DNA from 4 places in the Isoptericola sp. NPDC056573 genome. Region 4 is predicted to be linked to each of the others. Evidence: predicted binding sites of a transcription regulator. Region 4 holds the regulator's gene; each other region holds the start of a gene.
What was found. Region 4 encodes LexA, which represses DNA repair genes until DNA is damaged. Its sites were predicted from a motif close to TCGAACANNTGTTCGA; they were not measured.
Positions count from the first base shown of each region.

Region 1: uvrA (excinuclease ABC subunit UvrA) is a predicted target of LexA. The motif match lies at 2,429-2,444, and genes of this name have one in related genera.
Region 2: ruvA (Holliday junction branch migration protein RuvA) is a predicted target of LexA. The motif match lies at 3,266-3,281, and genes of this name have one in related genera.
Region 3: ACFQ8E_RS01495 (DUF222 domain-containing protein) is a predicted target of LexA. The motif match lies at 3,378-3,393, and genes of this name have one in related genera.

Region 1 covers NZ_JBHTUY010000011.1:150,072-156,065, reverse strand. Annotated here, with positions in the region: gene ACFQ8E_RS18370 (TerC family protein) at 1-860, shown strand, start outside; gene ACFQ8E_RS18365 (TerC family protein) at 857-1,975, shown strand; gene ACFQ8E_RS18360 (YciI family protein) at 2,035-2,331, opposite strand; gene uvrA (excinuclease ABC subunit UvrA) at 2,474-5,500, shown strand; gene ACFQ8E_RS18350 (OsmC family protein) at 5,518-5,994, shown strand, end outside.
Region 2 covers NZ_JBHTUY010000007.1:196,947-202,940, reverse strand. Annotated here, with positions in the region: gene secD (protein translocase subunit SecD) at 1-767, opposite strand, end outside; gene yajC (preprotein translocase subunit YajC) at 896-1,339, opposite strand; gene ruvB (Holliday junction branch migration DNA helicase RuvB) at 1,505-2,608, opposite strand; gene ruvA (Holliday junction branch migration protein RuvA) at 2,601-3,236, opposite strand; gene ruvC (crossover junction endodeoxyribonuclease RuvC) at 3,361-3,951, opposite strand; gene ACFQ8E_RS14235 (YebC/PmpR family DNA-binding transcriptional regulator) at 4,061-4,819, opposite strand; gene pdxT (pyridoxal 5'-phosphate synthase glutaminase subunit PdxT) at 4,827-5,471, opposite strand; gene ACFQ8E_RS14225 (hypothetical protein) at 5,532-5,994, opposite strand, start outside.
Region 3 covers NZ_JBHTUY010000001.1:323,692-329,685, reverse strand. Annotated here, with positions in the region: gene ACFQ8E_RS01515 (polysaccharide pyruvyl transferase family protein) at 1-205, opposite strand, end outside; gene ACFQ8E_RS01510 (sugar phosphate nucleotidyltransferase) at 192-1,043, opposite strand; gene ACFQ8E_RS01505 (glutamate-1-semialdehyde 2,1-aminomutase) at 1,040-2,497, opposite strand; gene ACFQ8E_RS01500 (dTDP-4-dehydrorhamnose 3,5-epimerase family protein) at 2,673-3,251, shown strand; gene ACFQ8E_RS01495 (DUF222 domain-containing protein) at 3,435-5,012, shown strand; gene ACFQ8E_RS01490 (class I SAM-dependent methyltransferase) at 4,984-5,994, opposite strand, start outside.
Region 4 covers NZ_JBHTUY010000020.1:433-5,696, reverse strand. Annotated here, with positions in the region: gene ACFQ8E_RS21370 (ATP-dependent DNA helicase) at 136-2,205, shown strand; gene ACFQ8E_RS21365 (L-lactate dehydrogenase) at 2,215-3,174, shown strand; gene lexA (transcriptional repressor LexA) at 3,221-4,057, opposite strand; gene ACFQ8E_RS21355 (LysM peptidoglycan-binding domain-containing protein) at 4,327-4,656, shown strand; gene nrdR (transcriptional regulator NrdR) at 4,761-5,264, shown strand, end outside.

The DNA of each region.
Region 1 (5,994 bases), on a different contig from region 4:
TCGGCGTGATCGTGTGGATCGTGTGGGGCGGGACGTACGGCGGCGAGTACTTCGCCGGGTACATCACCGAGAAGTCGCTCAGCGTCGACAACCTGTTCGTCTTCGTCCTGATCATGACGAGCTTCCGGGTGCCCCGGGAGTACCAGCAGCGGGTGCTCCTCATCGGCATCACGATCGCGCTGGTGCTGCGCACGGTGTTCATCATCGCCGGCGCCGCGATCATCGCGAACTTCGCCTGGGTGTTCTACATCTTCGGCGCCTTCCTCATCTGGACCGCGATCGCCCAGGCGCGCTCGGGCACGGGCCACGACGAGGAGTGGAACGAGAACGGCCTGCTGCGCCTGACGCGCCGGGTGTTCCCCACGACCGACTCCTACGTCGGCGACCGGATGACCACGAAGATCGACGGCAAGCGGTTCATCACGCCGATGCTCATCGTGATGGTCGCGATCGGCAGCGCCGACCTCCTGTTCGCGGTGGACTCGATCCCCGCGATCTTCGGCCTCACCCAGGAGACGTACCTGGTGTTCGCGGCCAACGCGTTCTCGCTGCTCGGCCTGCGCCAGCTCTACTTCCTCGTGGACGGGCTGCTCGACCGGCTCGTCTACCTCAACTACGGGCTGGCGGCGATCCTCGGCTTCATCGGTGTCAAGCTGGTGATCCACGCGCTGCACACCAACGAGCTGCCGTTCGTCAACGGCGGTGAGCACGTCGAGGCCATCCCCGAGATCCCGACCACCCTGTCGCTGGGCTTCATCGTGGTGGTGCTCGCCGTCACGACGATCGCCTCGCTCGCCCGTGACCGGCGCGACCGTCGGGCCCGCGCGGTCGTGGCCCCGTCCTCCGAAGGAGATGCATGATCCACGAGCTGCCGATCTGGTTCGAGTGGGCGTCGCTCGCGGCGCTGATCGTCCTGCTCGCCGTCGACCTCGCGATCGTCGGCAGGCGCCCCCACGTGCCGAGCATGAAGGAGAGCGGCCTGTGGGTCGGCTTCTACGTGGCCCTGGCGCTGGTGTTCGGACTGGTCGTGCTCGCCGTGGGCGGCTCCGCCCCTGCCGGGGAGTTCTACGCCGGCTGGCTCACCGAGTACTCCCTGAGCGTGGACAACCTGTTCGTCTTCGTCATCATCATGTCGCGGTTCGCGGTGCCGAAGCAGCACCAGCAGATGGTGCTGATGGTCGGCATCATCATCGCGCTGGTGCTGCGCGGCGCGTTCATCCTCGCCGGTGCGGCGATCCTCGAGCAGTTCGTGTGGGTGTTCTACCTCTTCGGCGCGTTCCTCATCTACACGGCCGTGAAGCTGGTGGCGGGCGGTGACGACGAGGAGGAGTTCAAGGAGAACGTCGCGATCCGCCTCCTGCGCCGCGTGCTGCCGGTGAGCAAGGAGTACGACGGCGCCAAGGTGCGCACGGTGGTCGACGGCAAGAAGCTGTTCACCCCGATGCTCGTCGTGTTCGTGGCGATCGGCTCGACGGACCTGCTGTTCGCGCTCGACTCGATCCCGGCGATCTTCGGGCTGACGAAGGACCCCTTCATCGTCTTCACCGCGAACATCTTCGCCCTCATGGGGCTGCGGCAGCTCTACTTCCTGCTCGGCGGCCTGCTCGAACGGCTGGTGTACCTGCCGATCGCCCTGGCCGTCATCCTCGGGTTCATCGGCGTCAAGCTCATCCTTGAGGCGCTGCACACCAACACGCTCCCGTTCATCAACGGGGGCGAGCACGTCGCCTGGGCCCCCGAGATCCCGATCTGGCTGTCCCTGACCGTGATCCTCGGCTCGATCGCGATCGCCACCGTCGCGAGCCTGGCGAAGACGCGGCGCACGGCCGCGGTGGCCGCGAAGGAGACGACCCCGACGGACGCGACCGGCCCGGAGCCGTCGTCGACGGCGGTGACGCAGGACGCGGAGCCGGAGTCCAGCTCTTCGTCCGCCTCTTCGTCCGCCTCACCGGGGCCGGAGGCCACGGGGCGCTGACGACACGAGCGCGGGCCCCGGACGGTACGCCGTCCGGGGCCCGCGCTCGTCGACGGGCGTCAAGCGGCGAAGCCGCCGATCACCGGGACGAACTCACGTGCCGCGCGGTGCGCGACCAGTCCTTCGCGGCGCATGGGGTCGGCCGCGAGCAGCTCGAGCGCCCCGGTCGCGTCGGCAGCCTCGACGACCAGGAGCGCGCCGCCGGGCTCGCCGTCGGGCGTGGCGGGCAGCGGGCCGGACACGCGGAGCGCGCCGCTCTCGTGCAGGCCGCGAAGGAACGCCCGGTGCTCGGGCCGGACCTCCGCGAGGCGGTCGGGGTCGGTGACGTAGACGTACGTGACGGCGTAGACGGACATGGCCGTATCCAAGCACCCCGGGCCGGTGCCGGCGGTGGGCGTCCAGGCGGGTCAGGGAGAGCGTCCGGGTGTGACCGGTCAGGCATCGGAAACCGCATAGAACGCCTGTACGAATGTCGGCGCTCCGACGTAGGATGCCCGGGTGAGCAACCGCCTCGTCATCTCCGGCGCCCGCGAGCACAATCTGCGCAACATCGAGCTCGACCTCCCGCGCGACGAGCTGATCGTCTTCACCGGCCTGTCCGGCTCGGGGAAGTCCTCCCTGGCGTTCGACACGATCTTCGCCGAGGGGCAGCGACGCTACGTGGAGTCGCTCTCCGCGTACGCGCGCCAGTTCCTCGGGCAGATGGACAAGCCCGACGTCGACTTCATCGAGGGCCTCTCGCCCGCGGTGTCGATCGACCAGAAGTCGACCAACCGCAACCCCCGGTCGACGGTCGGCACGATCACCGAGGTCTACGACTACCTGCGCCTGCTGTTCGCCCGCGCGGGGACGCAGCACTGCCCCGTGTGCGGGGAACCGGTGCGTTCGCAGACGCCGCAGCAGATCGTCGACAAGCTCCTCGAGCTGCCGGAGGGCACGCGCTACCAGGTGCTCGCGCCCGTCGTGCGGGGGCGCAAGGGCGAGTACGCCGACCTGTTCGCCGAGCTGCAGACGCAGGGCTTCGCCCGCGCGCGGGTCGACGGCGAGGTGGTGCAGCTGACCAGCCCGCCCACGCTCGAGAAGAAGCTCAAGCACGACATCGAGGTCGTCGTGGACCGCCTCGTGTCACGGGACGGCGTCCAGCGTCGCCTGACGGACTCGGTGGAGACCGCGCTGCGGCTCGCGGGCGGCCTCGTCATGGTCGAGCTCGTCGACGCCGACATCGACGACCTCGACCGGGTGCGCAAGTTCTCGGAGAAGCGGGCGTGCCCCAACGACCACCCGCTCGCGCTCGACGAGATCGAGCCGCGGACCTTCTCCTTCAACGCGCCGTACGGCGCGTGCCCGGAGTGCACCGGCATCGGCTTCCGCCTCGAGGTGGACGCCGACCTCGTCGTCCCGGACGAGGAGAGGACCCTGCGCGACGGCGCCGTCGTGCCGTGGGCGCAGACGTCGTCCGAGTACTTCGAGCGGGTGCTCACCGCCCTGGCGGAGGAGATGAGCTTCTCCATGGACGTGCCGTGGCGCGCCCTGCCGCAGCGCGCCCGCGACGCGATCCTGTTCGGCCGCAACCACCAGGTGCACGTGCGGTACAAGAACCGGTGGGGCCGCGAACGGCAGTACTCCACGGGCTTCGAGGGCGCGGTGACCTTCCTGGAGCGGCGGCACCGGGAGACCGAGTCCGACTGGTCGAAGGAGAAGTACGAGGCGTACATGCGGGAGGTGCCGTGCCCCGTGTGCTCGGGGGCGCGGCTCAAGCCCGAGGTCCTCGCGGTCACGGTGGGGGGCAAGTCGATCTGGGACGTGTGCCGCCTGCCGATCGACCAGGCCAAGCACTTCCTCGACGGGCTCGAGCTGGGCGAGCGCGAGCGCGCCATCGCGGCCGAGGTGCTCAAGGAGATCCACGCCCGGCTCGGCTTCCTCGTCGACGTGGGCCTGCACTACCTGTCGCTCGAGCGCCCGGCGGGCACCCTGTCGGGTGGGGAGGCCCAGCGCATCCGGCTCGCGACCCAGATCGGCTCCGGCCTGGTCGGCGTGCTGTACGTGCTCGACGAGCCGTCGATCGGCCTGCACCAGCGCGACAACCACCGCCTCATCGAGACGCTGACCCGCCTGCGGGACCTCGGGAACACGCTGATCGTCGTCGAGCACGACGAGGACACCATCCGCGCGGCCGACTGGATCGTCGACGTCGGCCCCGGCGCGGGCGAGCACGGCGGCCGCGTGGTGCACTCGGGCGACTACGCCGGGCTCCTCGAGGCCGAGGGCTCGATGACCGGCGCCTACCTCTCCGGCCGGCGCAGCATCGCGCTGCCGGCGGAGCGTCGCGCGACCGACCCCGGCCGGAAGGTCACGGTCGTCGGTGCCCGGGAGAACAACCTGCGGGGGATCGACGTGTCGTTCCCGCTCGGGGTGCTCACGGCGGTCACCGGCGTCTCGGGGTCGGGCAAGTCGACGCTCGTCAACTCGATCCTGCACACCGTGCTCGCCAACGAGCTCAACGGCGCGCGCCAGGTGGCGGGCCGCCACACCCGGGTCACGGGCGTGGACCAGCTCGACAAGGTGGTGCACGTCGACCAGGGCCCGATCGGGCGCACGCCGCGGTCCAACCCGGCCACCTACACCGGCGTGTGGGACCGGATCCGCAAGATCTTCGCGGAGACGGAGGAGGCGAAGGTCCGCGGCTACGGGCCGGGGCGCTTCTCCTTCAACGTCAAGGGCGGCCGGTGCGAGGCGTGCGCGGGCGACGGCACGCTGAAGATCGAGATGAACTTCCTGCCCGACGTCTACGTGCCGTGCGAGGTGTGCCACGGCGCGCGGTACAACCGCGAGACCCTCGAGGTGCACTTCAAGGGCAAGACGGTCGCGGACGTGCTGGACATGCCGATCGAGGAGGCCGCGGAGTTCTTCGCGGCGTTCCCCGCGATCTCGCGCTACCTCACCACGCTGGTCGAGGTGGGCCTCGGATACGTCCGCCTCGGGCAGCCGGCGCCGACGCTCTCGGGCGGTGAGGCGCAGCGGGTCAAGCTCGCGAGCGAGCTGCAGAAGCGCTCCACGGGCCGCACGATCTACGTGCTGGACGAGCCGACCACGGGCCTGCACTTCGAGGACATCCGCAAGCTGCTCGGCGTGCTGCAGTCGCTGGTGGAGAAGGGCAACACCGTCCTCGTCATCGAGCACAACCTCGACGTCATCAAGAGCGCCGACTGGATCGTCGACATGGGGCCGGAGGGTGGCTCGGGCGGCGGGACGGTCGTGGCGGAAGGGACTCCTGAGGAGGTCGTGCGGGTCGAGGCCAGCCACACGGGTCGGTTCCTCGCGCCGATCCTCCAGGCGCACCCGGCCGTGCCGGTGGCGGCCCCGGCCGGCCGGGCGAGGTCCGCCGCCGCGACGTCGACCTCGTCGGCGCCGCGGGCCCGCGGCTCGGCGAAGGCCACCGCCCAGGGGGCGGCGAAGGGCTCCGGGAAGACGAAGGCGACGGGGAAGTCCACGACGAAGCGTCCCGGTAAGCGCAGCGCCGCCTGACGCCCTAGCGTGTGGCCATGGGTGCGCACCACAACTACGCCGTGACCGTCGCCTGGCCCGATGCTGCCGAGGGCGGTGCCGCTGCTCCCGGTGGCGGTCCGGGGACGACGTCCTACACGTCGTACTCCCGGGACCACACGGTGCTCGTCGCGGGCAAGCCGCCGCTTCCGGGCAGCGCCGACCCGGCGTTCCGGGGCGACCCGGCGCGGTACAACCCGGAGGAGCTGTTCGTCGCGAGCCTCGCGCAGTGCCACATGCTGTGGTTCCTGCACCTGGCCGCCGAGCACGGCCTCGTGGTCCGTGAGTACGTGGACGAGACGACCGGCACGATGCGCGTGGAGTCCCGGGGCGAGGGGCAGTTCACGGACGTCACGCTGCGGCCGAGGGTGACCGTCGACGCGGGGCCGCAGGCGACGGACGAGGCGGTGGCGGCGCTGCACCACCGCGCGCACGCCCTGTGCTTCATCGCTCGGTCGGTCAACTTCGCGGTTCTC
Region 2 (5,994 bases), on a different contig from region 4:
GTGCAGTCGAGCTCCTCGAACTGCTTCTGGATCTCCGGCGTGATCTGCGCCAGGTCGCTCGGGTCGGACGCCGCGGCGGCGTCCTCGCCCGCCTCGGTCCCGTCGGTCGCCGTCGGGGACGGGTCGGCGTCGTCGCCGGAGGTCGCGGTGGCGGCCGGCGTGGCCGACGGGTCGACGTCCGCCGGGACGGACAGCGGGGCGCCGGCGCCCTTGCCGCTCGGGCTGTCCCCGGAAGCGTCCTCGTCCGTCGCGCTCTCGTCGGTGGCGCTCTCGTCGGTGGCGTCGTCGGCCGCGTCACCGGCGTCGGCGCTGGGGGACGCGGACGGCTCGGGGGTCGGCGTGCCCGCGGCGTACGTCAGGACGGGGCGGAAGCGCATCTGCGCCGGCTGCGAGATGAGGTCGATGGTCTCCTGCGACACCTCGCCAGGGATGCCCACGACGATGTTGTTCTGCCCCTGGGCGGTGATCTCCGCCTCGGAGACGCCCGAGGAGTCGATGCGCTGGCGGATGACGTTGATCGACTCGTCGATCGTCTCCGACGTGACCTGCGACCCGTCGGTGGTGTCCGCCTTCAGGATCAGCTGCGTGCCGCCCTGCAGGTCGAGCGCCAGCCCCGGGGCCCAGCTCGCGCCGTCCGGGTTGGCGTCGGACTTGGCGTCCCAGAAGACGCCGGCGCCGAGGGCGAGGAACGGCAGGACGATCGTCAGGATCGTGAAGACCACGAGGGTGCGTACCGGACGCGACCGCTTCGTGCGTGAGTTCGCCAACTTCTGTCTCTTCCCGTCTGCGCGCCGCCGCGGGGCCGACGCGTGATGGCGCCGGCCGGGATCACCCCGACCGGCGCGTCGTCAGGCCGACGGGCGCGAGCGCCCGCCGTCCCATGTCGCTGGTGCTGTCACTTCGTGGTGCCGGTCTCGCCCTCGTCGCGACGCTGCTGCTCCCGGTACTCCCGCTGCGCGGTGTCCAGGCTCGACAGGTCGTCGGGGACGTCGATGTGACCGTCGCCGGAGGTGATCGTACCGGTCGCGGAGGAGTCGGTTGTGACCTCGGTCTCGTCGGCCTCGTCCACGGGCTCCTCGACCGGCGTGTCGACGCGCTTGGCGATGGCCGCGCGCAGCCAGCGGGTCTGCGCGCCGCCGGGGACCGTCTCGATGGTGACCGTGTCGGCCGCCTCGTCGATCTCCACGACCGTGCCGAACAGTCCCGAACCGGTCATGACCTCCTGGCCCGGCGCGAGCTGCGACCGGAACTCGGCCTGCTGCTTCTGCTGCTTGCGCGTCCGCTGGCTCATGAAGAACATGAGGCCGGCGAGGACCACGAAGAGGATGATGAGTTCCACGGAGCGTCCTTGTCTGTCGCTGCCCGACGGTCGTCGACCGACTGCCGGGCGTCGGGGCGCACCGGTCGGCGCGCCGGCGCAGGATCCTGCGCACACGGCCCCCAACGAGCACGGCACCCGTCGAGTTCCGGCCCCGGGCCGTCGGCGGCAGGGGGCTCTCCCAGTCTACTGGGGCGTCCCGGCGTCCCCGTCGGCGGCGCCGGACCCGTCGAACAGCGTCCCCCCGAGCGGGGCTCCCCACGCCCCGGGCGGCGGCTCGAGCCCGAGGTGCTCCCACGCGGCCTGCGTCGCGACCCGGCCGCGCGGCGTGCGGCCCAGGAGCCCCTCGCGGACGAGGTAGGGCTCCGCGACCGTCTCCACGGTGTCCGGCTCCTCCCCCACGGTCATCGCGAGGGTGCCCAGGCCCACGGGCCCGCCGCCGAACCGGCGGCAGACGGCGTCGAGGACGGCGCGGTCCAGGCGGTCCAGGCCGATCGGGTCGACCTCGTAGACCTCCAGCGCGGCCCGGGCCGCCCGCAGGTCGAGGCTGCCGTCCCCGCGCACCTGCGCCCAGTCGCGCACGCGGCGCAGCAGCCGGTTCGCGATGCGGGGCGTGCCGCGCGAGCGGCCGGCGATCTCGTGCGCGGCCGCGTGCTGGATGTCCACGCCCAGCAGCCCGGCGGACCGGATGATGACGCGCTCCAGCTCGGCGGCGTCGTAGAAGTCGAGGTGCCCCGTGAACCCGAAACGGTCGCGCAGCGGGGCCGGCAGCAGGCCGGACCGCGTCGTCGCGCCGACGACGGTGAACGGAGGCAGCGCCAGCGGGATCGCGCTCGCCCCCGCCCCCTTGCCGACGACGACGTCGACGCGGAAGTCCTCCATCGCGACGTACAGCAGCTCCTCCGCAGGACGGGCCAGCCGATGGATCTCGTCGATGAAGAGGACCTCGCCCTCCTCGAGCGAGGAGAGCACCGCCGCCAGGTCGCCCGCGTGCTGGATCGCCGGGCCGCTCGTGACCCGCAACGACGTGCCGAGCTCCGCGGCGATGATCATCGCCAGCGTCGTCTTGCCGAGCCCGGGAGGCCCCGACAGCAGCACGTGGTCGGGAGACGCGTCCCGCGCGAGCGCCGCCTGGAGCACCAGGGAGAGCTGGTCACGGACCACCCGCTGCCCGACGAACTCGTCCAGCTTCTTGGGCCGCAGCGCCGCCTCGGCCGCGCGCTCGACGTCGTCGGCCGAGGAGGTGACGAGCCGCTCGCCGCCGTACTCCGGCTCCAGCGGCTCAGCCACGCCGGCCGCCCAGGGAGCGCAGCGCCGCCCGCAGCGTGGCGGCGACGTCGACCGGGCCGTCGGCTGCCCCGTCACCGGCGTCCGCGAGGACGCGGTCGACGGTGTCCTGGGCGACCTTGGCGGCCCAGCCCAGGCCCACGAGCGCCTCGACCACCTGGTCGCGCGCCGGGTCTCCCGCCGCGACCGGCGGCGCGTCGGGGACGGCGGCGCCGGTGGCGGCGGAGGTGGGTGCGCCCAGCTTGCCGGACAGCTCGAGCACGAGGCGCTGGGCGCTCTTGGGGCCGACGCCGGGGATGCGCCGCAGCGCCGCGAGGTCCTCGGACGCGACGGCGCGCCGCAGCGCGTCGGGGGTCAGCACGGCGAGCATGGCGAGCGCGATGCGCGGGCCGACGCCCGAGACCGACTGCGCCGTCTCGAACACCTCGCGCTCGTCCGCCTCGGCGAAGCCGAACACGGTCATCGAGTCCTCTCGGACGACGAGCGTGGTGTGCAGCTGCGCCCGCTCCCCCACCCGGAGGCCGGCCAGGGTTCCCGGGGTGGCGTGCACGAGGTACCCGACCCCGCCGACGTCGAGCACGGCCCGCTCCAGCGTCACGTGCGTGACCGTGCCGGTCAGGGAGGCGATCACCGTGGTCCTTCCGTCGAGCCGGTCTGGTGTCGAACACCCGTACGAGGCGTCACTGTAACAACGGGCGCCGACGCCGTCCGCCGCGACACGAGCGGAACGAGCATCGACCGGGAGCGGCCGCCCGTCAGCGCGAGGTGCGGGACGGCGCCCCGCGGTGCTTGCCCTTGCGGGCCGACTGCTCGGCCGCGGCCCAGGCGCGCTGCGCGGGGGTGAGCTCGTGCCGCTCGCCGCCCTGGAGCGCGCCCGCCGGGCGCCAGAGGTGCGTCACGGCGAGGGCGAGCGCGTCGGCCGCGTCGGCGGGTCGCGGCAGGTCGTCGAGCCCGAGGATGCGCGCGATCATGCGCTGCACCTGCTCCTTGCCCGCGCGGCCGGAGCCCGTCACGGCGGCCTTCACCTCGCTCGGCGTGTGCATCGCCACGGGGATGCCGCGGCGCGCGGCCGCGACCATCGCCAGGCCGGCCACCTGGGCCGTGCCCATGACGGTGCCCAGGTTGTGCTGGGCGAACACCCGCTCGACGGCCACGACGTCGGGCACGTGCCGGTCGAGCCACTCGTCCAGCCCGGCGGCGACGTGCAGCAGCCGCAGGTCGATGCTCGTGGCGGGGTCGCTGCCCACCACACCCACGTCGACGAGCCGCGCCCGCCGCCCCGGCAGCGAGTCGACGACGCCGACACCGCACCGGGTCAGCCCCGGATCCACCCCCAGCACGCGCACGTCGTCACCCTCTCACGCGACGGGCCGAGGGGGTCCGAGATACGCCGAGGCAGGTCCTACCTCGCGGGATCGGGAACGACCTCGGTGGCTCGGGGACCGCCCAGGGGGCTCAGTCCTCGTCGAGGGCCGCCATGACCTCGTCGGAGGCGTCGAAGTTCGCGTAGACGTTCTGCACGTCGTCGCTGTCCTCGAGGGCGTCGATGAGCCGCAGGATCTTGCGTGCGCCCTCGACGTCGACCTCGACCTCCATGGACGGGTGCCAGATGGAGTCGGCGGAGTCGTACTCGAGGCCCGCCTCCTGGATGGCGGAGCGGACCGCGACGAGGTCGGTGGCCTCGCAGAGCACCTCGAAGGCCTCGCCCTCGTCGCTCACGTCCTCGGCACCGGCGTCGAGGGCGGCGAGCATCACGTCGTCCTCGGTGACGCCGTCGGCCTTGGGCACGACGACGAGGCCCTTGCGGGAGAACAGGTACGACACGGAGCCCGGGTCGGCCAGGTTGCCGCCGTTGCGGGAGAACGCGAGGCGCACCTCGGAGGCGGCGCGGTTCTTGTTGTCCGTGAGGCACTCGACGAGGACGGCGATGCCGTTCGCGCCGTAGCCCTCGTACATGATCGTCTGGTAGTCGACGGCGTCGGCGCCCTCGCCGGACCCGCGCTTGAGGGCGCGGTCGATGTTGTCGTTCGGGACGGACGACTTCTTGGCCTTCTGGATGGCGTCGAACAGCGTGGGGTTGCCGGCAGGGTCGCCGCCACCCGTGCGCGCGGCGACCTCGATGTTCTTGATCAGCTTCGCGAAAAGCTTGCCGCGCTTGGCGTCGATCGCCGCCTTCTTGTGCTTGGTCGTGGCCCACTTGGAGTGACCTGACATGCGCTCCCTAACTCCTTCGCGATGCTTGGACGATCCGGACGAACAGCCCGTGCACCCGCGCGTCCCCCGTGATCTCCGGGTGGAACGCGGTGGCGAGCAGCCGTCCCTGACGTGCTGCGACGATCTTACCGGCGGCGGGCCCCACCGCGGAGCCGTCCGCCCAGCGGTCGGGGATGCGGGCGAGCACCTCGACGTCCGGCCCCGCCTCCTCGACCCACGGCGCGCGGATGAACGCGGTGCGCACCGGGCGGCCGCCCGGTGCGTCCGAGACGCCCGCGACCTGCAGGTCCGCCTCGAACGAGTCCACCTGGCGGCCGAACGCGTTGCGCCGCACGACGACGTCCATCCCGCCCAGCGTGCGCTGGTCGGCGGTACCGCCCTCGATGCGGTCGGCGAGCAGGATCATGCCCGCGCACGAGCCGAACACCGGCAGACCCTCGCCGATCAGCCGCCGCAGCGGGTCGGCGAGCTCGAAGAGCCGCAGCAGCTTGTCGATCGTCGTCGACTCCCCGCCGGGCAGGACGAGCCCGTCAACGGCGTCCAGCTCGGACGGGCGCCGCACGCTCACCGCGCGCGCCCCCGCCTGCTCGAGCGCCGCGGCGTGCTCGCGCACGTCGCCCTGCAGGGCGAGGACTCCGATCGTCGTGGTCACCGGGGAAGTGTAGGGGCCACGGATCCGCCCGGCCGACGGCCGCTCAGGCGCACGTCCCGCTCAGGCGCACGTCCCGATCAGGCCGAGGGCGATGCTGTAGGTGCGGGTGTTCGACGACACGGACGTCCACACGACGTTGCCCGTGAAGACCCGCTCGGCGCGCACCCGTGCCGTGGCGTTCGTCGCGACGCCGGTCACCTGGTAGGCGGTGGTGCCGGCGGGGACCTGCACGGTGGTCGGCGTGGCGGCAGGGCCGAAGGTGAACTGGTACCGGGTCGCGTTGGCGACCGCCGTCCAGTTGAACGTGACGGACACCAGACCGAGCGCGCCGCACGAGAGGGTGGGAGCGGGGACGGTCGCCGCGCCCACGGCGCCGCTGACGACCGTGCCTGTGTCGGTCCACGCCGTGCCCCCGAGCGAGGCCGCGAGCGCGACGGACACCCCGCCTGCCTGCCCCTGCACCGTCGACGGCGCCGACGCGGAGAGCGCGACGGTCACGCACAGCGCGGCCGTCCCTCCCGCG
Region 3 (5,994 bases), on a different contig from region 4:
GCTCGGCCCGTACCTCGTCCGGGGCGTCGGTGAGGACCACCGGGCGGACCGCCGGGCCGCCGTGCCGGTCCAGGAGGTCGAGGACGGCGTCGAGCGACGCCTCGTTCCCGAAGTTGCGGTAGCCGAACTGGCCCAGCAGGCCGACCCGCACCGCGCGGACGCCGTCCCCGGCCGGGGACGGCGTCCGGGCCTCACGCGGTCGCACGGACACGTGCCGCCGACGCAGGGACCGCGACCTCCGGCACCCGCCGGGGGCGCGACGTCGTCCCCGCGTCCCAGACCGCCCACGGCCGGTCGCCGAGGCGGTTCCGCTCCTCGAGGGCGTTGCGCTCCTTGAGCGTGTCCATCGGCGCCCAGAACCCGGCGTGCGGGTGCACGCGGAACCGCCCGTCGCGGGCGGCGCGGACGCAGCCGTCCATGACCAGGTCGTCGCCCTCCTCCAGGTAGTCGAAGATGCCCTGGCGCAGCACGAAGTAGCCGCCGTTGATGCACATGCTCATGTCGGCGACGGGCTCCAGGTCGCGCATCGTGCCGTCCGGGTCGTAGCGCACCACGTGGAACGAGTCCTGCGGCGGCACCGCGAGCAGCGACCCGACGGCGTCGGTGGCGAGCAGCTCGTCCACGATGTCGTTCATCGGCGCGTCCGTGAGCACGTCGCCGTAGTTGGCGAGGAACACCTCGTCGTCGTCGAGGAACCGCCGCACGCGCCGCAGCCGCTCGCCGATCGCCGTGTCGATCCCCGTGTCGACGAACGTGATGCGCCACTCGCTGATGTCGCTGCTCAGCAGCTCCACCTGCTCGCCGCCCTTGGTGAGCACGAAGTCGTTGGAGTGCGTCTCCGAGTAGTTGAGGAAGTAGTCCTTCACCACGTTCGCGCCGTGCCCCAGGCACAGCACGAACTCCGTGTGCCCGAAGTGCGCGTAGTACTTCATGATGTGCCACAGGACGGGCCGCGACCCGATCGGCATCATCGGCTTGGGCAGCGAGTCGGGGCCGGACCGCATCCGCATCCCCAGCCCGCCGCAGAACAGCACGACCTTCATGACGCCCCTCCCTGGGCCTGCCCGCCCGCCTCTGCCGGCTCGGGCGTGTGATGGATGCGGCGGGGCGCGGCGAGCTCCCGCAGCGCGGGGGCCACCGGCCGCCCGGCGAGGAACCCGTCGGTGCCGCCCGCGTCGAGCGCCGCCTCGTAGGCCGGCAGCGCCCCCGCCACGGCCTCGACCGTCCGATCGACGTCGGCGTCGGTGTGCGCGGCGGAGATCACGAACGACTGCGCCAGCACGCCCCGACGCAGCAGCTCGGCGAGGAACAGGGTGCGGTACGCCTGCGAGGGCGCGCCGGCGTGGTCGCGGGTGCCGAAGACCAGGCACGCCGGGTGCCCGGACACCGTCACCCAGCCGGTCAGCCCGGCGGCGTCCACCGCCTGCTGCACCTCGGCGCGCAGCCGCTCGCCCTGGGTGGCCATCACGCCGGGCACGTCGCTCGCGGCGTACTCGCGGTGCACCGCCAGCCACGCCGCGAGACCCGCCGTCTCCGCGCCGTGGGTGGTGGAGAGCAGGAAGACGCGGCGCGCGTCCGTCGCCAGCCCCCCGAGCTCCATGAGCTCCCGCCGGCCCGCGAGCGCCGAGACGGCGAACCCGTTGCCGAGCGCCTTGCCCCACGTCGACAGGTCCGGCACGACGCCGTACACGGTCTGCGCGCCGCCGGCGGACCACCGCATCCCGGTGATGATCTCGTCGAACACGAGCACCGTCCCGGTGCGGTCGCACAGGGCGCGCAGCCCCTCCAGGTAGCCGGGCGGGGGGCTCGCGTGCGCGGTCGCGGCCTCGAGGACGACGGCGGCGACCCGGCCCTCGTGCGCGGCGAGCAGGGCCTCCACGGCGGCCAGATCACCGTACGGGAAGCGGACCGTGAGGTCGCTGATCGCCCGCGGGATCCCGGCGTCCATCGGGGTCGTACCGATGAACCAGTCGTCGGTGGAGAAGAACGGGTGGTCCGCGCAGACGGCGACCAGGTCGCGGCCCGTGGCGGCGCGCGCCAGCCGGACGGCCGCGGTCGTGACGTCGGATCCGTTCTTCGCGAACTTCACCATGTCGGCGCCCGGCACCTGCGCGCAGAACGCCTCGGCGGCCTCCAGCTCCCACCGGCTGGGCCGGGAGAAGCTCACGCCGTCGGCGATCGCCGCCGTCACGGCGTCCACCACGGGCCGGAAGCCGTGGCCGAGCGTGACGCTGCGCAGCCCCATCCCGTACTCGACGTACTCGTTGCCGTCCACGTCCCACACGTGCGCGCCCGCGCCCCGCGCCAGCACCGGGGCCATGCCCTCCGGGTACTGGTCCGCCCCGCGGGCGTAGGTGTGCGCGCCGCCCGGCACGAGACGGTGCAGCCGGGCCTGCGCGGCCGTGGACCGCTCGAAGGAGCGAACGGGCTCCGCGGGCTGCGTCGGGTCGGGCTGCATCTGGTCGGGCTTCGAAGCGTGCTGCGCCAGCTGTGTCATGGTGCCCCCGGGTGTCGGGAGGTGGGTCGTAAGCCTGGTGGGGCCGGCAGGGGGCCGGCCCCGCCGCCAGTCTGCGGCGCGTCCCGGCGGCGTTGAAGGCCCCGCGGGCCTTTTCATCCGGGACCCCGGCCGACTTCACCCGACCGGGTCGCGCCCGCTTTCGTAGCGTGTGGACATGCAGGTGCTGCCCACCACCCTCGACGGGGTGCTGATCCTCGCCCCCACCCCGCACCGCGACGAGCGCGGGCTGTTCACGCGCACGTTCGACACCGCCACCGCCGAGCGCGCCGGCCTCGACCCGGCGGCGTTCGTGCAGGACAGCCAGTCCCGCTCGCGGCGCGGCGTCGTGCGCGGGCTGCACGGTCGCGTGGGGGGCGGCGAGGCCAAGCTGGTGCGCGTCGCGCACGGCGCCGTGCACGACGTCGTCGTCGACGCCCGGCCCGGCTCGCCGACGTTCGGCCGGTGGGAGGCGTTCCGGCTCGACGACGTCGACTTCCACGTCCTGTACGTGCCGCGCGGCTGCCTGCACGGCCACCAGACGCTCACCGACACCGCGGACGTCTGCTACCGCATCGACGCCGAGCACGACCCCGCCGAGGACGTCGCCGTGCACCACCTCGACCCCGACCTCGGGGTCCGGTGGCCGCTGCCCGTCTCGCTCGTCAGCGACCGCGACGCCGCCGCCGGGTCGTGGGTGGCGCTCGTCCAGCAGCTCGGCGGCGCGACGTCGGGGCCCGGCGCAGACGTGCTGTAGGCCGACGCGGGCACGTGCGGCACGCCCCTCCCCGGGGACGCACCGCGGCGTGGCGCCGCGGCGAACCTGCCCCTCCCCCTGGGGACGACCGACTCCTCCACAGGTCTCGCCGGCACCCGGGACGGTTCGAACGTCCGCTCGATAGCGTCCTTCGTGTCACGGCGCGCCGACCGAGGAGGGACGATGCCCGCCACCACCGCCCCTGCTCCGGTACCCGCCGTCCCGGCGCTGCCGAGAGCCACACCGGCGTCCCGGCTGCTCGATGCCCTGGCCACCCTCGAGGGCGGGCTCGCCGCGCTCGCGGCGGCCGTCGAGGAGGCCGGCCTGCACGACGTCGGCCGGGACGTCCTCGAGCAGGCATCCGGCCGGCTCAGGACGCTCGGCACCCGGGTGGACGCCGCCCGGTGGCGCGTGCTGCCCGCACTGGAGTCGGACGGCCGGTGGTCGCTCGACGGGTCACGCACCTTCGCGCACTGGCTCGCCCGCGCGGAGAACGTCGGGCTGGCCACCGCACGCCGCGACGTCCGCACGGCCCACGCCCTGCGCGACGTCCTCCCGGCGACCGGTGCCGCCGCGCTCGACGGTCGGCTCGGCGCCGACCACCTGCGCGCCATCGTCGACGTCGCCCCGACCTCCGAGGCCCGCCGCGACGCGCTCGTCGCCCCCGCGCCGACCGCGAGCGAGACGGACGGCGAGACGACGGACGGCGAGAACCCGGAAGCGCCGGACGCCGCCCTCGCCCCACCGACCGGCGAGGAGCACCTGCTCGCCACCGGCTCCTGGTACACGCCCGCGCAGTTCCGCCGTCTGGTCCGGCGGTTCGCGTACGTGACGGACCCGGAGTCGGACGAGCGGGGCTACGCGCACGCCCGCGAGAAGGAGTTCGTCGACCTGTCGCCCACGTGGGACGGCTACCACCTCGCCGGGTTCCTCACGGAGGAGCACGGCCAGGTGCTGCGCGCCGCCCTCGACGCCGTGTCCGGCCGGCCCGGCGCCGGGGAGACCCGCACGCCCGCGCAACGACGCGCCCAGGCCCTCGCCGACCTCGCACGCGTCACGCTCGACACGGGCAGCGTGGGGTCGGGATCCGCCGTGCGGCCCCACCTGACCGTCACCGTCTCGGTCACCGAGCTCCGCCGCCTGCTCTCCAGCGACGGCGCCATCGACGTCGGCTCCTCCACCACGAGCTGGGCCGAGTCGCTCGGCGTCGACCCCGCCGAGTTCGTCGACGGCCGCGGCCCGCTGCCCCCGTCCCTCCTGCGCCGCATCGTGTGCGACAGCGAGGTGACGCGGGTCGTCCTCGGCCCGGAGTCGCAGGTGCTCGACGTCGGGCGCGCCCGGCGCACCGTCACCGGCCAGCTCAGGCGCGCCGTCGTCGCCCGCGACCGGCGGTGCACCTGGCCCGGCTGCGACGAGCCACCCTCGCGCTGCGAGGTCCACCACGCCGTGACTCACTGGGCGGACGGCGGCAGCACGTCCGTCGACAACTCCGCCCTGCTGTGCTGGCACCACCACGACCGCGTCGATGCGCTCGGCATCACCATGCGTCGCACCGGCGGCACGTGGCTCTTCACCGACCGCCACGGACGCTCCGCGTTCGGCACCGCACCACCACCTGCCGCGGCGGCGTCGAACCCCCGGCAGCCGGAAGCACCCGCGGCCCGGGCGCCCGCGGCCCGAGAGCCCGTGACGCGGATACCCGTGGCTCGGGACCCCGTCGCGGTCGCGACGCTCAGCGACGGTGACCGCGGTCGCGGCTGAGCGGCTCGACCTCGACGGGCTCGGGCTCCGCGACCACCCATCGACCCCCGAGCGCCTCCACCTCCGGATGCGCGAACCGCACCTCGTCGAGGAGGTCGGGCACCAGCAGCAGCACCCGGTCGGGGCGGATCTCGGCGAGGATGTCGGGCCCGAGCACGGGCACCCGCGGCCCCGGGCCGCCCGGCATGGACCTGCCTCGCTTCGCGGGGGACGCGTCCACCACGGCGAGCACGTCGTCGGCGGTGACGCCGGCGAGCGCGAAGAGCGCGACCGCGCGCGACGCGGCGCCGTAGGCGACGACCTTCCCCTCGCTCGCGTCGAGCCAGTCACGGAGCGCCGCCGCCGACCGGGCCACCTGCCGTTGGAGCACCGACACGACCGCCGGCTCCGTGGTCCCCGCCGCGGCCTCGGCCGCCAGCTCGGTGGCGACGAGGTCGCCCGCGGCGCGGGCGTGCCGGCGGGCGGGCTGCGACCCCTCGCGCGCCAGCGCGAGCAGCCGCGTCCCGCCGTACAGCGGGTAGCGCCACAGCCCGACCGGCACGAGACCGGTGCTGCGCGCCATCTCCACGAGCACCGTGAGCGAGTAGTACGCGAAGTGCCCGTGCCGCAGCGCGTTCCAGGTGCCGTCGCGCACGATCACGGACAGCGGGTGCACGTGCAGCGCGACGACGCCGTCGGGGGCGAGGGAGTCGAGGCGCAGGTTCCACGCCGCACGCTGGTCGGGCTCGTGCATGAGGCCGAGCGAGTCGACGACGAGGTCGGCGGCGAGCCCCGGCACCGTGCCGGGGCCGTCGAGCAGCACGGCGTCGGGCACGATCTCGTGCACGCGTGCCGACCAGGAGCCCCCGTGCGGGGAGCGCATCTCCTCCACCCAGGTCCCCGGGCCCAGCAGCCCGCCGCCGACGAGGTCGGCCACCCCCGCCCGCGCCTGCGTGACGAGAGCGGCGGGCTCCACGCCGCGCGGCTCCTCGGGACCGGTCGG
Region 4 (5,264 bases):
GGGGCCCGCCTATCGCCCGCGCGGCGGGGGGGGGGCGGCCCCCGCGGGGGCCGGGGGCCGGCGGGGGGGGCGGCCGGGGGGGGGGGGGGGGGGCGCCGGCCCGGAACGGTCGGCGGGTCACCCTAGGATCGACGGGTGACCTCCGCCGACGCCCCCGACGCCCCGCAGCTCCTCGACCTCGCGGTGGGGGCCCTCGGTGGCGGACGGCGCGAGGGCCAGCGCCGCATGGCCGAGGCGGTGGCGGAGGCCGTCGACGACGGCCGGCACCTCCTGGTGCAGGCCGGCACGGGCACGGGCAAGTCGCTCGCCTACCTCGTCCCGGCCGTGCGGCACGCGGTCGTCGACGGCAGGCGGGTCATCGTCTCCACCGCCACCCTCGCCCTGCAACGACAGGTGGTCACGCGCGACCTGCCGCTGGTCGCCGAGACCGTGGGGCCCAAGCTGCCCCGCCCTCCCAAGGTCGCCCTGCTCAAGGGCTGGCACAACTACCTGTGCAAGCACAAGGTGACCGGCGGCTACCCGGTCGAGGGCGCGACGCTCTTCGACCTCCCGGCCGACCCCGGACCCGGCGAGGGGGCAGGCGCCGAGCAGCACCCGGCGCCCTCGAGGCCGCCCGGAGGATCTCGCCAGGGCGGGCGTCGGGACGACGCCGCCACGCTCGCCGACCACGTGCGCCGGCTGCACGCGTGGGCCGACGACACCGACACGGGCGACCGGGACGATCTCGTGCCCGGTGTCCCCGACAGGGCCTGGCGCCAGGTGTCCGTCACGGCCCTGGAGTGCCTGGGGCAGCGGTGCCCGCTCCTCGCGGAGTGCTTCCCCGAGCGGGCCCGCGCGGCGGCCCGGGAGGCCGACGTCGTCGTCACCAACCACGCGATGCTGGGGATCGCCGTCTCGGGGAACCCGGGCGTGCTGCCCGAGCACGACGCCGTCGTGGTCGACGAGGCGCACGAGCTCGCCGAGCGCGTGACGGCCGCGGCGACCGTCGACCTGTCGCTGACGGTCGTGGAGCACGCCGCGCGCCTCGCGCGGCGGCACGGCGGCACCGAGACCGAGGCGCTCGACGCCGCCTCGCAGCGACTGGGCAGCCTGCTCGCCACGGCCCCCGCGGAGCGGTTCCCGCTCGGCCTCCCCGACGACCTGCGCGCCGCGGTCGGCGCGGTGCGCGACGCCGCGCGCGAGCTCCTCACCCGGCTCAAGCCCCAGGGCCCGGGCAAGGGGCAGGAGGCGCCGGACGCCGGCACGAAGATGGCGCAGTCCGCCGTCCTGCAGCTCTTCGAGGTCGCGGAACGGATGGCGGCGGAGGACACGACGGCGGACGTGCTGTGGTGCTCGCGCCCGCCGGAGAACGCGCCCTGGGCGGGCGACGGCGTCACGCGCCTGCACGCGGCGCCGCTGGCGGTGGCGGGGCTGATCCGCACGCACCTGCTGGGCGAGGCCACGGGAGTCTTCACCTCGGCGACGCTCACCCTCGGCGGCACGTTCGACCCGGTGGCGCGGTCGCTGGGCCTCGCCGGCTCGGGCGGGACGGACGAGACGGCCGACTGGACGGGTCTCGACGTCGGCAGCCCGTTCGACTACCCGCGCCAGGGGATCCTCTACGTCGCGCGGCACCTGCCCGCGCCTGGCCGGGAGCCGACGACCGACGCCCAGCTCGACGAGATCGCCGGGCTGATCGAGGCCGCCGGAGGACGGACCCTCGGGCTGTTCTCGTCCCGCCGGGCGGCGCAGGCCGCGGCCGAGGCGATGCGCGAGCGGCTGGACGTCCCCGTGCTGTGCCAGGGCGACGACCAGCTTCCGACCCTCGTGAAGGCGTTCGCCGACGACCCGGCGACCTGCCTGTTCGGCACCCTCTCGTTGTGGCAGGGCGTCGACGTCCCGGGGCCGAGCTGCCAGCTGGTGCTGGTGGACCGGATCCCGTTCCCGCGCCCGGACGACCCGGTGAAGGCGGCGCGGGCGCGGTCCGTGGAGCAGGCGGGCGGCAACGGGTTCATGCAGGTCTCGGCCACGCACGCCGCGCTGCTGCTGGCGCAGGGCGCCGGCCGGCTCGTGCGCACGGGCGACGACCGAGGGGTCGTGGCCGTCCTCGACCCCCGGCTCGCGACCGCGCGCTACGGGTCGTTCCTGACCCGATCCATGCCGGACTTCTGGCCGACCACGGACGGCGAGCTCGTCCGCGCTGCGCTCCGGCGTCTCGACACCTAGCGTGGGGCCGTGGACGAGACACGCAGGACGACCAAGCTCGCGATCGTCGGAGCGGGCGCGGTGGGTTCCACCCTCGCGTACGCGGCGCTGGCCCGGGGCGCGGCCCGGTCCGTCGCCCTCCTGGACGTCAACCGCGCGAAGGTGGAGGCCGAGGTCCTCGACCTGCGGCACGGGGGGATGTTCATCCCTCAGGCCGAGATCGACGGCTCGGACGACGTGGAGGTGTGCCGCGGCGCCGACATCGTCGCGGTGACGGCGGGGGCCAAGCAGAAGCCCGGCCAGAGCCGCCTCGACCTGGCCGAGGCGACGGTAGGCCTCACGCGCTCCATCCTGCCGGGCCTGCTCGAGGTGGCCCCGGACGCGGTGTTCCTCATGGTCACCAACCCGGTCGACGTCGTCACCTACGCGGCGCAGGAGATCAGCGGCCTGCCCCGGGGCCGGGTGTTCGGCAGCGGGACCGTCCTCGACTCGTCCCGGCTGCGCGACGCGCTGGCCCGCCACTGCGGGGTCGCGGTCGGGAACGTGCACGCGAACATCGCGGGCGAGCACGGCGACTCGGAGATCGTGCTGTGGAGCTCGGCCACGATCGCCGGCGTGCCCCTCCTGGACTGGCGGCCCTTCCGGGGTCGCCCGCCGCTCGACGAGCCGGCCCGGCAGCGCATCGCGACCGACGTCGTCGAGTCGGCCTACCGCGTCATCGCCGGCAAGGGGGCGACCAACTACGCGGTCGGCCTGGCGGCGACCCGGATCATCGAGGCGGTGCTCAACGACGAGCACCGCGTGATGAACGTCTCCTCCCGCCTCGACGACTTCTACGGCATCAGCGACGTCTGCCTGTCGGTGCCGTCCCTCGTCGACCGGCGCGGCGTGGGGGAGACCATCGACACCCCGCTGTCGGACGAGGAGGTCGCCGGGCTGCGTGCGTCGGCCGAGAGCATGCGGGCCGTGCAGCGCCGGCTGGGCTTCTGACCGGACCGGACGCGGGGCGCCGGGCGGGGCCGGGGCGGAGCGCCGTTCAGAGGCTGCGCAGCACCGCCACGACCCGACCGAGCACCTGCGCCTCGTCTCCCGGGATGGGCGAGTAGGCGGCGTTCTGCGGCAGCAGCCAGGTGTGCCCGCCGGCCTGCTTGAAGGTCTTGACCGTCGCCTCGCCGTCGATCATCGCGGCGACGACCTCGCCGTTCTCGGCGACGGGCTGGCTCCGCACGACCACCCAGTCGCCGTCGCAGATCGCGGCGTCGACCATCGAGTCGCCCGCGACCTTGAGCAGGAACAGGTCCCCGTCGCCGACGACCTGCCGGGGGAGCGGGAAGACGTCCTCGACGACCTGCTCCGCGAGGATGGGACCGCCGGCGGCGATCCGGCCGACCAGCGGGACGTACGACGGTGCCTGGGCCGGCTGCGCGTCGGAGGCGGCGAGCGACCCCGCCACGAACCCGGGCGCCGCGTCGGCGTCGGGGACGGCACCGCCGGTCGCGGGCGACTCGAGGTCGACGACCTCGATCGCGCGCGGCCGGTTGGGGTCACGGCGCAGGTAGCCCTTGCGCTCGAGCGTGGTGAGCTGGTGCTTGACCGAGGAGGGGCTCGCCAGCCCGACGGCCTCGCCGATCTCGCGCATGGTCGGGGGGTAGCCGCGCGCCTCGACGGAGCTGCGGATGGTCTCGAGCACGCGACGCTGGCGGGGCGTGAGGCGGTCGGACGAGGGCGAGAGCTCGCTCACCGACGCCAGCACGTTCGTGGTGGTGCCGGCCGGGACCGTCGACGCGGCCGCCTCCCCGGGGGTCTCGTCCTGGGCTGCCCATGACGTCGCCGTCGTCGTGGACGCCGGGGCCTGGTCCCGTCCGCTGGTCATCGCGTTCTCCGTCCTGCAGGGCGCGGCCCGTGGGCGGGCCGATGAAATCCGACAAACCTTCCATCGCGCTGTCGGCCACTCTAAGCCAGTTCCGGCCCGACATCAAACATCTGTTCGATCAGGTCTCGACCGTGTCGCCCCGACGTGGTACACCTAGTACAGCAGTTCGACGTACAGGTGTTCGACGAACGGGTGTTCGACGACGGATGCTCGACGGAGCGGCCGCCCATCGCGGCACCACGTGGACCGGAGGCAGGACGATGCAGAACGTGCGCAGCACCAGCGACGCTCACGGGTTCCTCGGGCTCGGAGGGCTCCGGCTGACCCGCAGGGGACGGGTGGTGGTCGCGGCACTGGTGCTCCTCGTCCTCGTGGGCGCGGGCCTCGTCGGCCAGCGGGCCGTGGCGGAGGCGCCGGGCGCAGGCGTCGAGGTGCGGCTCCAGACGGTGGCGCCCGGCGACACCCTGTGGCAGTACGCGCAGCAGGTGCGGGACACGGGGGACGACCTGCGCGACGTCGTCGCCGAGCTCCGCGACCTCAACGGGCTGACCTCGGCGGAGCTCCAGACCGGGCAGGTGGTCCTGCTCCCGCTGGACTGACGGCATCGCCGCTCCCAGGGATCCTGCTTGCGCGGACGGTCGCCCGCCGCTTACCTTGACGGGCAGCCGGGCGCCGGTCCGGAGCCGAGCGCAGGAGACCAGCGATGCACTGCCCGTTCTGCCGCCATGCGGACTCACGAGTCGTCGACTCGCGCACCTCCGACGACGGCGCGTCCATCCGTCGCCGGCGCCAATGCCCCGCGTGCCAGCGTCGGTTCACCACGATCGAGACGGCCAGCCTGTCGGTGGCCAAGCGCTCCGGGGTGACCGAGCCGTTCAGCCGGGACAAGGTGGTGGCGGGCGTGCGCAAGGCGTGCCAGGGCCGGCCGGTGAGCTCCGACGACCTCGCCGTCCTCGCGCAGAAGGTCGAGGAGACCCTGCGGGCCTCCGGTCGGCCGGAGATCGAGGCGAACGAGGTCGGTCTCGCGATCCTCGGGCCGCTGCGCGAGCTGGACGAGGTCGCCTACCTGCGCTTCGCCAGCGTGTATCAGTCCTTCGAGTCCCTGGAGGACTTCGAGACCGCGATCACGTCGCTGCGGGCGGAGCACGAGGCGCGCGGGTCGGCGGCCGACGGCGAGCCCGCGGCGGCGGGGCGCGGCGCGACGGAC